Linked DNA regions of Chitinimonas arctica. The protein of the gene in region 1 interacts with the protein of each later gene in a pairwise test. Links are inferred from orthologs where the notes say so. Each region holds a gene or a part of one and is shown on either strand. Other genes may lie near its edges.

The links.
Region 2: the proteins of ligA (region 1) and leuS interact in binary tests that used the Escherichia coli proteins (3 or more experiments, as listed by UniProt). The link is inferred for Chitinimonas arctica from one-to-one orthologs.

The regions. Positions count from the first base shown.
Region 1 is NZ_CP041730.1:4,929,264-4,933,234, reverse strand. Bases 611-3,555 are described here. They hold ligA (NAD-dependent DNA ligase LigA), read right to left. Parts: upstream 3,155-3,555; coding sequence 1,067-3,154; downstream 611-1,066. Other genes in these bases: FNU76_RS22410 (cell division protein ZipA C-terminal FtsZ-binding domain-containing protein), read right to left, coding at 3,162-3,555; galU (UTP--glucose-1-phosphate uridylyltransferase GalU), read right to left, coding at 611-1,002. Outside these bases: FNU76_RS22425 (GNAT family N-acetyltransferase), read right to left, coding at 1-121; more of galU, read right to left, coding at 118-610; more of FNU76_RS22410, read right to left, coding at 3,556-3,971. UniProt on the Escherichia coli protein: DNA ligase that catalyzes the formation of phosphodiester linkages between 5'-phosphoryl and 3'-hydroxyl groups in double-stranded DNA using NAD as a coenzyme and as the energy source for the reaction.
Region 2 is NZ_CP041730.1:2,382,279-2,385,484, reverse strand. It holds leuS (leucine--tRNA ligase), read left to right. Parts: upstream 1-399; coding sequence 400-3,006; downstream 3,007-3,206. Other genes in the region: FNU76_RS10840 (LPS-assembly lipoprotein LptE), read left to right, coding at 3,094-3,206; FNU76_RS10850 (FecR domain-containing protein), read right to left, coding at 1-289.

The sequences.
Region 1 (3,971 bases):
TGCCCAGCCAGGTACGGCAGGCGGTGAGGTCACTGGGTTGCCGGTAGAACTGCCGGTAGGCATCGAACAGGCGGGCGGCTTCGTCGAGCGAATCGCCCGCATGGAGTTGAAACAGTTTCATTGGAGTCCATTCGTCCGGCAAAATTGCTGCAAAAAAGCACTGAAGGCGGGCCCGATCTCCGGATGACGGGCCCCATAGGCCAGTGTCGCCTCCAGATATCCCAATTTGGAGCCACAGTCATAGCGGCGCCCTTCGAACGGCATGGCAAGCACCCGTTCTTCTTCCAGCAAGGCGGCGATGGCATCGGTCAGCTGGATCTCGCCTCCCTTGCCCGGCTTGGCATTGACCAGGTGGCGGAAGATGCGGGGGCTGAGAATATAGCGGCCAACCACCGCCAGGGTGGAGGGTGCGTCCTCCGGTTGCGGCTTTTCGACGATGCCGCTCAGCTTCAAGCGGCCCTCGCCATTCTTCTCCACCACCACGATGCCATAGGAACCGGTCTCCTCGCGCGGGATGTCCTGCACGCCGATCACCGAGCTATGGCTGTCTTCATACAGCTCGACCATCTGCCGCATTACCGGCTTGCGCGCGTCGATCAGGTCGTCCGCCAGGATCACCGCGAAGGGCTCGTCGCCGATCAGCGGCCGCGCGCATAGCACCGCATGGCCCAGTCCCAGCGCCTCCGGCTGGCGGACGTAGGCACAGCTGACGGTACGCGGCAGGATATTGCGGACGATTTCCAGCAACTCGTGCTTGCCCTTGGCAAGCAGCTCGGTTTCCAGTTCGTAGGCTTTGTCGAAATGGTCCTCGATCGCCCGCTTGTTGCGGCCGGTGACAAAGATCATATCGGTGATGCCGGCGGCGACCGCCTCTTCGACCGCGTACTGGATCAGCGGCTTGTCGACCACATTGAGCATTTCCTTTGGACTGGCCTTGGTCGCAGGCAAGAAGCGGGTGCCCAGGCCCGCTACCGGAAATACAGCTTTGGTGACTTTTTGCATGTCTTTCGGTCTCTATGTGGTCGAAACACGATTCTTCGAAAGTCGCGAATTGGCAACCAGCGGGTCAATTGTCCTGGGGCGCGGTCAGTAAAGCCTGCAATCCGGCTTCATCCAGTATCGGCACGCCCAGTTCCTGTGCCTTATCCAGCTTGGAACCCGCGGCTTCGCCGGCCACCAGGTAATTGGTTTTCTTCGACACGGAGCCGGCCACCTTACCGCCGGCGGCTTCGATCAAGGCTTTGGCATCTTCGCGGCTGAGCGTGGGCAACGTACCGGTGACCACCAGGGTTTTGCCCAGCAGCGGTCCGCTGGCAAGCGCCTCGCTGGGTTCATGTTCCGGCCAGCTCACGCCGGCAGCGCGCATCTGCTCGATCACCTCGACATTGTGCCCCTCCAGCAGGAAGTCGCGAATACTTTGCGCCACCACCGGCCCGACGTCCGGCACCGCTTGCAGCGCTGCCAGGGCGGCGGCCTCATCGGCCACGGTGGCAGCCGCCACCAAGCCATCCAGCTTGCCGAAGTGACGCGCCAGATCCTTGGCGGTCGCTTCGCCGACATTGCGTATACCCAAGGCGTAGATAAAACGCGCCAGCGTGGTGTCCCGGCTTTTGGCGATACCGGCCAGCAAATTGGCGGCCGACTTCTCGGCCATGCGCTCCAGCTCGGCCAGTTTGACGATGCCCAGCTTGTAAAAATCCGCCGGCGTGCGCACCAGGCCGACATCGACCAGCTGCTCCACCAGCTTGTCGCCCAAGCCTTCGATATCCATCGCGCGGCGACCGGCGAAATGCAGCAGCGCCTGCTTGCGCTGGGCCGAGCAAACCAGGCCGCCGGTACACCGATAGGCCGCCTCGCCTTCCTCGCGGCTCACATGCGAGCCGCACACGGGACAGGCGGCCGGCATGGCGAAAGGGGGGTGTTGCGGGGTCCGTTCATTGGCCGAGTCGGCCGGGGCGTCCATCATGGGCCGGCGTTCCAGCAAGACGCCCACCACCTCGGGGATCACGTCGCCGGCCCGTCGCACCACCACCGTATCGAACAAGCGCACATCCTTGCGATGTAACTCATCCAGATTGTGCAGCGTGGCGTTGGTGACGGTGACACCGCCGACAAAGACCGGCTGCAGCCGCGCCACCGGCGTCAGCGTACCGGTACGGCCTACCTGGATATCGATGGCCTCGACCACGGTCAGCGCCTCTTCCGCCGGGTATTTGTGGGCAATCGCCCAGCGCGGCGCCCGCGACACATAGCCCAGCCTGGCCTGATCGGCCAGCATATCGAGTTTGTAAACGACGCCATCGATATCGAAGGGCATCGCCGCCCGCATCGCACCGACCCGCTGGTAGTAGGCCAGCAAGCCCGCCACGCCCTCGACCCGTTCCGCGTATTCACAGACGGGAAAGCCGAAAGTCTTCAGCATGGCCATGATGGCCGACTGGCTATCGGGCCATGCGGCGCCGTCCAGTTGCGCCAGGCCATAAGCAAAAAACATCAGCCGCCGGCTGGCGGTGATCCTGGAATCGAGCTGCCGCAGGCTACCGGCCGCGGCATTGCGCGGATTGGCGAAAAGCTTGTCGCCGCGAGCGGCCTGCTCGCTATTGAGGCGTTCGAAATCCTTGCGAAGCATCAGCACCTCGCCGCGCACCTCCAACAAGGCCGGCGGATGCGCGCAGTCCAGGCGCAGCGGAATCGCGCGAACGGTCTTGAGATTGGCGGTGACGTTCTCACCCGTGGTGCCATCGCCGCGGGTAGCGCCCTGCACGAATAGGCCGTGCTCGTAACGCAGGGTGATGGCCAGGCCGTCGAACTTGGGCCCGACATCGTAGGCGACCCGCTCGGTGCCGAGGGTTTCGCGGATGCGCTTGTCGAAAGCCTGCACGTCCTCGTCGGCAAAGGCGTTGTTCAGCGACAGCATGGAAACCGTGTGTTCGACCTGCTCGAATACCGACAGCGGCCGCCCACCCACCCGCTGGGTCGGCGAGTCGGACACCTTCAATTCGGGATGGGCCGCTTCAAGCGCTTCCAGCTCGCGGTAAAGGCGGTCGTACTCGGCGTCGGGGACGCTGGGCGCGTCGTATACGTGGTATTCGACGCCATAGCGGTTCAGCAGCGCGCGCAATTGCGCGGCGCGTTCGGAGAAAGTGATACTCATGCTGTCTTCAGGAAAAAAGTCTAAGTGCGGCCACGCCGCCGGCGGGAATACCACGATCGTCCATGCGACCATAGATGGTTTCCAACTGCTTGCGGATAGCGGCCAGATCGGCGGGCTTGAGCGAGCGATTGTCATCGTCCACCAGGTCGCCACCCAAGGTCAGCGCCATCTGCTGGGCCAGGTCGGCCATCCGGTCGAAGGCCTGCTCGCCGCCGGCCACCCGGGGCACATCCAGCAGCAGGGTAACGGAGGGCGTATCGTCCAGGGCATCGAGCGGGCGGTGGTGGCGATCGGCCAGGCTGAACAAGGCCATCCCCGACTCGGAACGGGCATGGAACAAACCGTCCGTTTCCAGGACCAGGCCAGCGCCTTCCGCCATGGCGCGGATGCGATTCATGGCGAATGGGTTGCGGCTGGTCACGACATTGAGGCCGATCTGCATATCGACCTCCACGCAGAAGGCATCCAGCTCCTTGGCGACCCTCAGTTTGTCCTCGCGGCGCGGGAAGGAGGCAACACCGCCTTCGCTTTCGGCAAAGGTCTTCCATTGCTCGCAGAACAACAGCAATTGCGCTTCGCTGACCGGCCCTTGCCTATCCACCAATTGCAAACCGATGCGCAGCTCGTCATAGCGTTTGCCGGCGCGGGGAACTTCCCACTCGTCGCTTTCGCCCAGGCCCAGCATGCGTACCCGCTTGCCTACTTCCACGGCAGGAATAACGGCGAAGTCCACCGGCATGCCGGGATGGACTTCCGCCACATAGTCGAGCGCGGGGTCCAGTACCGCCACCGCCAGCTCCATCGATTCGCTCAGCTC
Region 2 (3,206 bases), 2.5 Mb from region 1 along the record:
CGAAGGGCGTTTTCTTGCCGTCCGAGACATTGAGATTGTCTACCCGGAATACCGCTTCCTCGCCCAGCTTGAGCTGGCTGCCTTCCGGCAGGGTGAGCAGCACCCGCGCGCCGCGGCCGGTGTGCAGCACGTCGCCGCTTTGCAGGCGGATGCCCGGCGCCAGCGGCCGCATTTCGCCGGTTCGTTCCAGCCAGGCGGGCATATTGACGGCGCTGACCGCCGTGGGCGCGGCCGCCACGGTGCCTGCCAGTGTCGTGGCCAGCAAGCCGACCAACAGGAGGGAGCGCATCGGGTAAACTCCTTGAGCAATGCGGGGAAAGACGCTCGGTTATAATCGACGTTTTATTTGGCCGCCACGTCAAATTTCACGTGGGCGGCAAGCGCTTCAGGATAGCCTACATGCACGAACACTACCGCCCATCCGAGGTCGAAGCGGCCGCCCAGCAACACTGGCAGGCCCGCGATGCCTACCGCGTGGTCGAAGACCACGACAAACCCAAGTTCTACGCCTGTTCCATGCTGCCCTACCCATCCGGCAAGCTGCATATGGGGCATGTGCGCAACTACACCATCAACGATATGCTGGCCCGCCATCTGCGCATGAAGGGCTTCAATGTCCTGATGCCGATGGGCTGGGACGCCTTCGGCCTGCCGGCCGAGAATGCCGCCATCGCCTACAACAAGTCGCCGGCGGAATGGACCTACGCCAATATCGCCGATATGAAGTCGCAGATGCAGCCCTTGGGCCTGGCATTCGACTGGTCGCGCGAGCTTGCTACCTGCGATCCGTCTTACTATCGCTGGAACCAATGGTTGTTCCTCAAGATGCTGGAAAAGGGCATCGCCTACAAGAAGACCCAGGTGGTGAACTGGGATCCGATCGACCAGACCGTGTTGGCCAACGAGCAAGTGATCGATGGCAAGGGCTGGCGCTCCGGCGCGCTGGTGGAAAAGCGCGAGATCCCCGGTTACTACTTCGGCATCACTCAATACGCCGATGAGTTGCTGGACAGCATCGACACGCTGACCGAGTGGCCCGAACAGGTGCGCACCATGCAGCGCAACTGGATAGGCAAATCGAGCGGGGTGCGCTTTGCCTTCGACCATGACATCCGCAATGAAGCCGGCGCCCTGGTTCAGGACGGCAAGCTGTATGTCTTCACCACCCGCGCCGATACCATCATGGGCGTGACCTTCTGCGCCGTGGCGGCCGAACATCCGCTGGCGGTACTGGCGGCGCAGCGGCAGCCCGCCCTGGCCGCCTTTATCGAGGAATGCAAGGCCGGCGGAACGTCCGAGCTGGAACTGGCGACCCAGGAGAAGAAGGGTGTGGCGACCGGCCTGTTCGTCACCCATCCGCTCAGCGGCGAGCAGGTGGAAGTGTGGATAGGCAATTACGTCCTGATGAGCTACGGCGACGGCGCGGTCATGGGTGTTCCGGCCCATGACGAGCGCGATTTCGCTTTTGCCCGCAAATACGGCATCGCCATCAAGCAGGTAGTCGGCGTGGCGGGCGAAAGCTTCTCCACCGAAGCCTGGGCCGACTGGTACGGCGACAAGCAGCGTGGTGTCACGCTCAATTCCGGCAAGTACGATGGCCTCGCCTACCAGGCCGCCGTGGACGCAATCGCGGCCGATCTGGCCGATCGCCAGATCGGCGAGAAGAAAACCACCTGGCGCCTGCGCGACTGGGGCATTTCGCGCCAGCGCTACTGGGGTACGCCCATCCCCATCATCCACTGTCCCCAGTGCGGCGATGTACCGGTTCCCTATGCCGACCTGCCGGTGGTGCTGCCGACCGATTGCGTGCCGGACGGCTCGGGTAATCCGCTGAAGAAGCGCGAGGATTTCCTCAACGTGGCCTGCCCAAGTTGCGGCGCCGCGGCCCAGCGTGAAACCGACACCATGGATACCTTTGTCGATTCCAGCTGGTATTTCATGCGCTATACCTGCCCGGATGCCGGCGCCATGGTGGATACGCGCAATGATTACTGGATGCGCGGCGGCATGGACCAGTACATCGGCGGGATTGAACACGCCGTGCTGCACCTGCTGTATGCCCGCTTCTGGACCCGCGCCATGCGCGACCTGGGACTGGTGGAGATCGCCGAGCCATTCAAGGCCTTGTTCACCCAGGGCATGCTGCTGAACGACTCGTTCTACCGCGAGGACGCGGCCGGCAAGCGGACCTGGTACTACCCCCACGAGGTGGAACTGCAGCTGGACGACAAGGGCCGCGCCACGGCCGCCACGCTGAAGGCCGACGGCCAGCCGGTCAATATGGGCGGCGTGGAAAAGATGTCCAAGTCCAAGAACAATGTGGTGGAACCCAAGGACATCATCGCCCGTTTCGGTGCCGATACCGCCCGCCTGTTCACCATGTTTGCCGCTCCGCCCGAGCAAAGCGCCGCCTGGAGCGACAGTGGCGTGGAGGGTGCCTCCCGCTATCTGCGTCGTTTGTGGTCCTTTGTCCACAAGCACGCCGACGCTTTGCGTTCGGCCGGCGAGGTGGGCGAGCAGGACAAGGCCGCCAAGGCGCTACGCTTTGAAATCCACAGCACGCTCAAGCAGATCAACGCCGACTACGAACGCCTGCAGTACAACACCGTGGTGTCGGGGGCGATGAAGTTGCTCAATGCGATGGAAGCCTATCGCGGCGAGGCCGTGGCGGTTCAGCGTGAAGGCCTGGGTATATTGCTGCGGGTTCTCTATCCGGTCTGTCCGCATATCGCCCATGCACTGTGGACCGAGTTGGGCTATGGCGGCGAACTACTGGACACGGCCTGGCCGGAACCGCTGGCCGCGGCCCTGGTGCAGGATGAAATCACCCTGATGGTGCAAGTCAACGGTAAGCTGCGGGGCGAGATCGCGGTGCCGGCCGATGCCGACCGCGCCGCCATCGAGGCATTCGCCCTGGCCAATGCCAATGTGCAGAAATTCCTTGATGGACAGGCACCGAAGAAGGTCATCGTGGTACCCGGCCGTCTCGTCAACCTGGTTGTTTGATCCGGTCCGGCGCCTTGTGCGCCGGCCTCACCGCGGAGCTTGCATGCGTTATCCAGTCGTTTTCGCCGCTACCCTCTTGCTGAGCGCTTGCGGTTTTCACCTGCGGGGCCAGGGCGAGACGGCCCGCTGGCGTTTGCCTCCCTGCACCTGGCCGCGCCGGCCGGCGGGCTGGGCGATGCGCTCAAGCGCCAGCTATCGCT